DNA from 2 places in the Agrobacterium sp. NPDC090283 genome. Region 1 is predicted to be linked to the other one. Evidence: predicted binding sites of a transcription regulator. Region 1 holds the regulator's gene; the other holds the start of a gene.

The links. The regulator LexA, encoded in region 1, represses DNA repair genes until DNA is damaged. The targets are predictions, from matches to a motif close to TGTTCNNNNTGTGTTCNG.
Region 2: the regulator LexA is predicted to act here: its motif matches at 1,649-1,666, upstream of ACIQUH_RS24335 (energy-coupling factor ABC transporter ATP-binding protein).

Annotation. Positions count from the first base shown of each region.
Region 1 covers NZ_JBIVYG010000001.1:538,320-542,477, reverse strand. Annotated here, with positions in the region: gene ACIQUH_RS02690 (TRAP transporter large permease subunit) at 1-875, shown strand, start outside; gene lexA (transcriptional repressor LexA) at 1,123-1,845, shown strand; gene ACIQUH_RS02680 (glutathione S-transferase family protein) at 2,285-2,962, shown strand; gene ACIQUH_RS02675 (ComEC/Rec2 family competence protein) at 2,983-4,158, opposite strand, start outside.
Region 2 covers NZ_JBIVYG010000022.1:40,433-44,590, forward strand. Annotated here, with positions in the region: gene ribB (3,4-dihydroxy-2-butanone-4-phosphate synthase) at 1-132, shown strand, start outside; gene ACIQUH_RS24330 (winged helix-turn-helix domain-containing protein) at 416-1,612, opposite strand; gene ACIQUH_RS24335 (energy-coupling factor ABC transporter ATP-binding protein) at 1,885-2,565, shown strand; gene ACIQUH_RS24340 (CbiQ family ECF transporter T component) at 2,562-3,167, shown strand; gene ACIQUH_RS24345 (biotin transporter BioY) at 3,200-3,763, shown strand; gene ACIQUH_RS24350 (histone deacetylase family protein) at 3,789-4,158, shown strand, end outside.

The DNA.
Region 1 (4,158 bases):
GCTACCCTGCCCCCCTCTGTGCGGCCAACAATGCCACCTCGGCGGTCATCGACGTGCTTATCCCACCGTCGATCCCGATGATCCTCTATTCGCTGGTCAGCGGTGTCAGCATCGCCAATCTGTTCATAGCCGGCATTCTGCCGGGCCTGCTCATGGCAGTGGGCTTCATCTTCGTCTGCTGGGCCATCGCTGTGCGGCGGGGCTATGCCGTGCGTGACGAAAGTATCCGCAAGCGCGATCTGGCGCTCCTTGCATTCCGCAGCCTGCCGGCAATCCTTCTGCCGATCCTGATCATCCTCGGCCTGCGCTTCGGCTTTGCAACGCCGACGGAAGTCGCCGTTCTTTCTGTCGTCTATTCGCTCGTGCTCAGCATCTTCTTTTATCGCGATCTGACGTGGAAACGTTTCTGCGACAATTTCGTCGAGGCGGGCTCGGCAACCGGCGTCGTCATGCTGGTCATCATGGGCAGTGCGGCGGTAGGCTGGGTCCTCACCTTCGATCAGGCTCCCCAGCATTTCGCCACCTGGGTGGCGGAGAATATCTCCAACCCGATCCTGATCATTCTCATGATGAACATCCTGATGCTGATCATCGGGATGCCGCTCGATCTGCCGCCGTCGATCCTGCTTCTCGGACCGATCTTCGTGCCGCTTGCGGATATGATCGGGCTCGACCGGGTGCAGCTCGGCATGATGATGGTCATCAATCTCGGTATCGGGCTCTATACGCCACCGATCGGCACCACGCTCTTCATCTCGTCCTCCATCGCCAGAGCGCCGCTCGGCGCGACGACGAGGGAATTGTGGCCGTTCTTCACCATGGCGATGCTGCTTCTCATCGCGGTCAGCTTCATTCCTGCGCTCACGATCTACTGACACTCAGCCCGCAGCAAAATGGCAACGGAAACCATCGGCCGATTCTCCCCGGCCGATGGTTTTGGCGTTCGAGACACCTCGCTTAAGTAATCAAATCCGCTTTGTTCACGGTTTCGACGATCAAATCACCATCTGCGATACACCCTTCACGAAATTTTAGGGGATTGCGGAACACATATGGAACATATAGTGTTCGTTCTGTATTTGTTTCGCGACTTCAACGACGATTCTCAAGGGTGTTTTCCTCATGCTCACGCGCAAACAGCAGGAATTGCTTCTCTTCATTCATGAAAGAATGAAAGAGTCCGGCGTGCCGCCCTCCTTCGATGAAATGAAGGACGCACTCGATCTTGCCTCCAAATCCGGCATCCACCGGCTCATCACCGCGCTCGAGGAGCGCGGCTTTATTCGCCGGCTACCTAACAGGGCACGAGCGCTGGAAGTGATCAAATTGCCGGAGGCCTACACGCCGGGTGCGAGGCCGCAGCGCGGCTTTTCGCCCAGCGTCATCGAAGGCAGCCTCGGCAAGCCGAAGACGCCGGAACCGGCCCCTGCCCCCAAGGCGCCAGCCAATGATCTCGGCGGCGCCGTCACCGTGCCGGTCATGGGCCGCATCGCCGCCGGCGTGCCGATTTCCGCCATCCAGAACAACACCCACGATGTGGCCGTGCCGGTCGACATGCTGGGTTCGGGCGAACATTATGCTCTTGAGGTCAAGGGCGACTCGATGATCGAGGCCGGCATTTTTGATGGCGATACCGTCATCATCCGCAACGGCAACACCGCCAATCCGGGCGATATCGTCGTCGCGCTGGTGGATGATGAAGAAGCGACCCTGAAGCGTTTCCGCCGCAAGGGAGCTTCCATCGCTCTGGAAGCGGCCAATCCCGCCTATGAGACCCGTATTTTCGGACCGGACCGGGTGAAAATCCAGGGCAAGCTGGTTGGGCTGATCCGCCGTTATCATTAATTGACGGCGCCTTTTTTTCGGTGGGAGCGTCATCGGGAAAGATGACGCTCCCTTTGAAGCATCGCGGTTTGCTTTCTGGAACAATGCGGCTTTGCCGAAGTAAAGAGAAATCGTCCAGCGGATCGGCGCGTCTTTTGTCATGAAGGATGGTTCCGGATTCATGCCAGATGTTTTCGTTGTGCTGCAGGAAAGGGCAAAGAGGCGGCTGGTTGAATTCAAGGAAATGAGCACCCTTCATCTCCTTGAGCGAGGATGCAGGTTGCAAATCGCGTCGCCATATGTCTCGCCGTCATCTCCAGGTGGTGACGTGGATGCGCCTCTTTTTCCCTGACCTCACCTTCCCATCCATCAATGCCGCTTATGGGAGCCATGGATTATTTGCAATATTCCAAGGCCCATCCGCCGTTATAGAAATGCGCGTCATATCGGGGAGCACGTCATGTACGATCTTTATATTGCCAACAAGAACTATTCCTCATGGTCGCTGCGGCCGTGGGTATTGATGCGCACGCTCGGCATCGCCTTCGATGAAAAACTCGTTCCCTTCGGCGAAGGCGTTTCCTTCTCCACCTTCTCTCCGACCGGCAAGGTACCCTGCCTTGTCGATGAGGGAGTGACGGTTTGGGAATCGCTGTCGATCGCCGAATATCTGGCGGAGCGACACCAGGGCGTCTGGGCGAGCGACAAGCAGGCAAGGGCCTGGTCTCGTTCGGCGGCGAGCGAAATGCATGCGGGCTTTTCTTCGCTGCGCAATCTATATCCCATGTCGGTCGGCATTCGCGTAAAACCGAAGGGTGGCGACACCGGGCTTGCGGCCGATATAAAGCGCATCGATGCGCTGTGGAGCGAAGGTCTCGCGAAATTCGGCGGGCCTTATCTTGCGGGCCAGAAATTCACGGCGGTCGATGCCTTCTTCTGCCCGGTGGCCTTTCGTTTCCAGAGCTATGGGGCGGAACTTTCGCCCGCGGCAAAAGCCTATTGCGACCGGCTGCTTGCCCTTCCCGCCATGCGCGAATGGTACGAGGCCGGACTGAAGGAGACATGGCGCGACGCGGCGCATGAAGAGGAAATCGCCGGGATCGGCGACGTGACCGCGGATTTGCGCATAAGGGCCTGACGATCCATGCTGGCGGCACTTTATTGCGGCGCCGCCAGCAACCGGGTCACGGCATCAGGCAGGTCGTGTTCAAAATGGCCGCTTTTCCAGTCGTAATAGCGATGTTCGCTCCAGGGCCTGTCCATTCCGGCGATTGCGGCGCCCAACCTGCCGACCACCCCTGCCTGATCGCTGTCTGCGAAGTCCAGCTCCAGCGAACCGATCCGTCGCAAAATATCGCGATTCAACAGGAGCGCGCCCGAGCGGCATTGGGAGAAGGAGGTTCTGCGGGAAACGATGACGATATCGGCGATATCGCAGGCCTTTCCGGCAAAGCGACCGTCTTCCAGAACGATGATCCATTCGCCGCTTCCCGCGCGCGCTGCGCACCATATACCTTTGCTGCAGGTGAAAACACCGGGTGCGGCGTCTCTCAGGGCCACCGTCATCCGCCGGGCGACAGCGCTCATCTCTTTCGGATCGAGCTTCGCCTTCGTGGTCAAAGCCACTTTGGCTGTCTTGGTCTCGCTCTTGAGAAAGACCGGCGGCACAGGCTGTTCCGGCAAAAGCAGCGCCCTTTGCCACTGACCATAAACGAAACCCTGCGGCTGTGTTTTCGTCGTATAGACTTTACCGTCCTCCAGTAACGCCACCAGCTCACCATCCTCATGAACGAGCAGATCAGGCGGATTGCGATAGGCCGCGGCCGCCGACAGGCCAAAGGCGAGGAACAGAAACGGCATGCCCAGAAGCGCAAGCCGGCTGCGCAGCAATGTCAGCAGCAGAAAACCAGCCGAGGCGAGACCCAGAAACCAGTCATGGGGACGTCCCGTTGCCGCACTTCCTCCCCAGGACGCCACCTCCTGCGCAACCTCGATGACGAGGGCCATGCCGTAACCCATGACCTTCAGGAATGGCGCGTCGAGCCCGAAGGGCATCAGCAACATGGCGACAAGGCCGAAGGGCATGACGATGAGCGACATCAGCGGCATGGCGGCCAGATTGGCGAAAAGTCCATAGGTGGTGACACGCTGAAAATGCTCGACTGAATAGACCGCCGTCGAGAGCCCGCCGATCAGCGACGTCGTCATGACGCCGCCGATGATGGCGCCCGCCGTTTGCGCCACCGTCATCCATGCCGGTTTGCGCCCGATGAACAGACGTTCCCGCTCGGCGCGCCAGCGGCTCCAGGCGGCGTAGGAGGCGACGAGCGCGAT
Region 2 (4,158 bases), on a different contig from region 1:
GAAATCGGCCTTGGCGCGCAGATCCTGAAGGATCTCGGCATCAGCTCCATAAAGCTGATGACCACGCGCGAGCGGCATTATGTCGGGCTTGAAGGCTTCGGCATCAAGATTTCGGCGACGGATATCGGGTGATTTTGAGCGCTAGTCCAGCGTCAAAGCGCACTGGTCCAGCGTCAAAGCGCAATTATGGGGCGAGCGGGTGCGGCATTTTTCTTCTCCCCGCCGGGGAGAAGTCCGCGGCAGCGGGATGAGGGGGCAAGCTCTCCGCATATCGCTAGCGTCACCCCCTCATCCGACCCTTCGGGCCACCTTCTCCCCGGCGGGGAGAAGAAACAAGCCGCGACACTGCGGCATCGCGGATCGGTAACCTTGCGTCTGGCAGGCACCTGTCTCACACTCATCCGTGCGGAAAACCTCAATTCTCCTCCCGCCAGCCCTCCAGATAATTCACGCTCTCCACCCCGGTAAACTTCGCCAGCCTCATCAGTTCCGCGTCGAGCTTCTCCAGCCGTCCAGCCGAGGCGCGTACACCCGGCTCCAGCCAGAGACGACGAACATCCAGCGTGCCGCCCTTGCGCTCCGCCTTCATGTCGATACGGCCGATCAGCCGGTCGCCCTCCAGAAGCGGAAAGACATAATAGCCATATTGCCGTTTCGGCTCCGGCACGAAGACCTCGATGCGATAATAAAAGCCGAATAGCCGCTCCGTGCGATTGCGGTCGCGCAGCAGCGGGTCGAAGGGGCTCAAGACCCGGACGCGGGCGGTGGGTTCCGGTACATCGCTCAGGTCGGCGGTGAAATCGGCGAAGGCAAAAGACGGGCGGGCAGTGTCGCCGTCGCTTGCAAGAAGCGAGACCTCGCAGAGCTCGTCGCGATGGCTTTTGACCCAGTCCCTCGCCTCCTGCGGGGTAACGAGGTCGAAAAAGGCGGCGATTTCGCCGTGGGTGGCAAAACCAAGCCGCTTCAGCGCCTCGCGGCAGGCCCAGTCGACAAATTCGGCATGCTCCACTTCGGTTTCGTGATGCTCGCCGGGAATGACCCGTTCGGCGAGATCATAGACCTTCTGGAAATTCACGCGGCCGGAGATTGCGAGCTTGCCGGTGTGCCAGAGATATTCAAGCGCGGTCTTGGACGGGTGCCAGTTCCACCAGCCGCCGGACTGGTGCCCCTCCTCCTTCAGCTCCCGCGCCAGAACCGGTCCGCTTACCGCAATGCGCTCCAGCGTTTCGCCGAAAGCCGCATCGAAGCCCTCGCCATGCCATTTGCGCCAGCGCTCCTGAATGATCGGCTCGCGGCGGCGGAAGCGATGTTTCCAATAGGGATAAAATTCCGTCGGCAGGATGGAGGCGTCATGCGTCCAGTGTTCGAAGAGCGCGCGGTCCTTTTCCAGCAGCGTTGTCAGGTGGCCGCGCCTGTAGGTCTGGTTGCGGGAAAAGATGATCTGGTGGTGAGCGCGCTCCACCGTGCCGATGCTGTCCACCTGCACGAAGCCGAGGTCAGTGATGAGCCGCAGCAGCCCGTCCTTGGAAAGCGCCTTGCCGGGCGGAGAGGAAAGCCCCTGCCGCGCCAGAAAAATCCGCCTTGCCGCTTCGTTCGAAACCTTGATCGTCATGGAGGGAAAGGTAGAACGGCTTTTTCAGGATTGCAATGTTCTTTTTTTGTTCTTTTCTTTCTGTTGGTAACGTGCGTGGTCCACACCCACTGTTCCCCTTCATACCGGCCTTGAGCCGGTACCCAGCCGGCACGCGTCCGTGTGACGCCCCCCCCTTTCAGCCCACGGACTTGGGCTGGCTGGATTCCGGCTCAAGGCCGGAATGACGGAAAGGGAGCGCTTGGTGCTAGGAAAAATCGATGCCGTGGATTATGCGAGAGAGCATGAAAAACTTGGAAATCCGTTTCGACTTTGCCGGCGTGGCCTTCGAAGGCCGGCAAGCCTTGCAGCCCCTGTCTCTCACCATGACAGAACGGCGCATCGGCGTGATCGGCCTCAACGGTTCGGGCAAGACCACCTTTGCACGGCTGATCAACGGGCTGACCAAGCCGAGCGGGGGCAAGGTGTCGATCAACGGTCTCGATACCGTGACGGATGCCAAGGCGGTGTTGCGGGCGGTGGGTTTCATCTTCCAGAACCCGCAGAACCAGATCATCCTGCCGATCGTACGCGACGATGTCGCCTTCGGCCTCAAGCGGCTCGGTCTCGGCAAGGCGGAAACCGAAAGCCGGGTGAAGACCGTTCTCGCCCGGCTGGGCATCTCGCATCTGGAGGAGCGGCGCGCCCATGAACTTTCCGGCGGCGAGCTGCAGCTTGCGGCGCTGGCGGCCCTGCTGGTCACGGAACCGCAAATCCTCATTCTCGATGAGCCGACCAACCAGCTCGATCTCAAGAACCGCACCATCGTCGAGAAAACCATGGCGGCGCTGTCGCAGACGCTGATCGTCATCACCCACGACCTGCCGCTGCTTCAAGGTTTCGACCGCGTGCTGGTTTTCCATGAGGGTGCCCTGATTGCAGATGCCGCCCCCGATGAGGCCGTCGCGCATTATCTGGAGGTGGTCTCGCGATGAAATCGCTGCACGTTGAAGGCACGGGCTGGCTCTACCGCGTTTCGCCGCGCCTCAAGCTCCTGACGCTTACGGGTTTCAGCATTGCGCTGTTCCTCACCCGCGATCTGCTGCTTCTCGGATGTGCCGTGGTTCTCGCCGCCGCCATCCTGCGCGGGACGCGGCTGCCCATCCGGGAGATCGGCCTGCGGCTGCGCCCGGTGATGCTGACCATCTTTCTCGTCGCCGGCTTCAGCTATCTCCTGCTTCCGGCCCACGATGCCAGCGTCAATCTTCTGCGGCTGACGGCGCTGGCGCTCCTCGCCACCGCCGTCACCATCACCGTCAGCATTTCAGAGTTCATGGACGAGATCGCGCTTGCCGCCGCCCCGCTGGAAAGGCTGGGGCTGGTGAAGGCGGCCGATATCGGGCTCTCGGTCGGACTGGTGGTGCGCTTCGTGCCTGAGATCGTCAACCGTTACCATGCGGTGCGCGATGCGCATCGGGCGCGCGGCCTGCCGGTGCGGATGGCCACCATCATCGTACCGCTGGTCATTATGACGTTGAAGGATGCCGATGCCATTGCCGACGCCATTGACGCGCGCGGTTTCAGAGGCCAAAGCTGACGACCAGATAACCATCCGGAGTTTTAAGCGCCATGACGACCCGCGACCTTGTGCTGATTTCGCTGTTTTCCGCCATCATCATCGCACTCGGGCTTCTGCCGCCGATCACGCTCGGTTTCATTCCGGTGCCCATCACCGCGCAATCGCTCGGCGTCATGCTGGCCGGCGTCGTGCTGGGCGCGAAACGCGGCACGCTTGCGGTTCTGCTGACGATCCTGATCGCAGCCATCGGCCTGCCGGTGCTTTCTGGCGGGCGCGGCGGTCTTTCGATCTTCACCACGCCGACGACGGGCTTCCTGATCGGCTGGATCGCAGCCGTTTTCGTGACCGGTTTCCTCTCGGAAAAATTCGTCCATCGCGGTCAGTCGGCACTGGCGCAGGGTATCGGTTTCTTCGTCGCCAGCCTGATCGGCGGCGTGGTCGTGCTTTATGCCTTCGGCATCACCTATCTGGCGGTGGTCGTCGGGCTCGGTTTCGAAAAGGCCTTCATGGGTTCGCTCGCCTTCATTCCGGGCGATGCGCTGAAGGCCGTGCTCGCGGCGCTGGCCGGCCGCGCCGTGATGGCCGGTTATCCGCTTCTGCCGCAGCGCGCCTGAACACACTTTCTTCGGGAGGAAAAGCATGGCGACGCGTTTATACGAACATCCGATCTTCCTGGAGCATATCACGCCATCCGGCCACCCCGAGCGGCCGGATCGCCTGCGGTCGCTGAACATCGCGCTCGAACACCCGAATTTCGAGCGGCTGGACCGCAAACAGGCGCCGCAGGCCAATGAGGATGCGGTACTTCTGGCACATCCGGAAGAGCATCTGCTTGCCGTCATGCGCCAGGTGCCCGAAGAGGAAGGCGAGATCAACCGGATCGAGTCCGATACCTATCTCTCGCCAAAAAGCCTGCAGGCGGCGCTGACCGGCATCGGCGCTGCCATGGCGGCCGTGGATGACGTTTTTACCGGCGCTGCCGACAATGTCTTCGTCGCCGCCCGCCCGC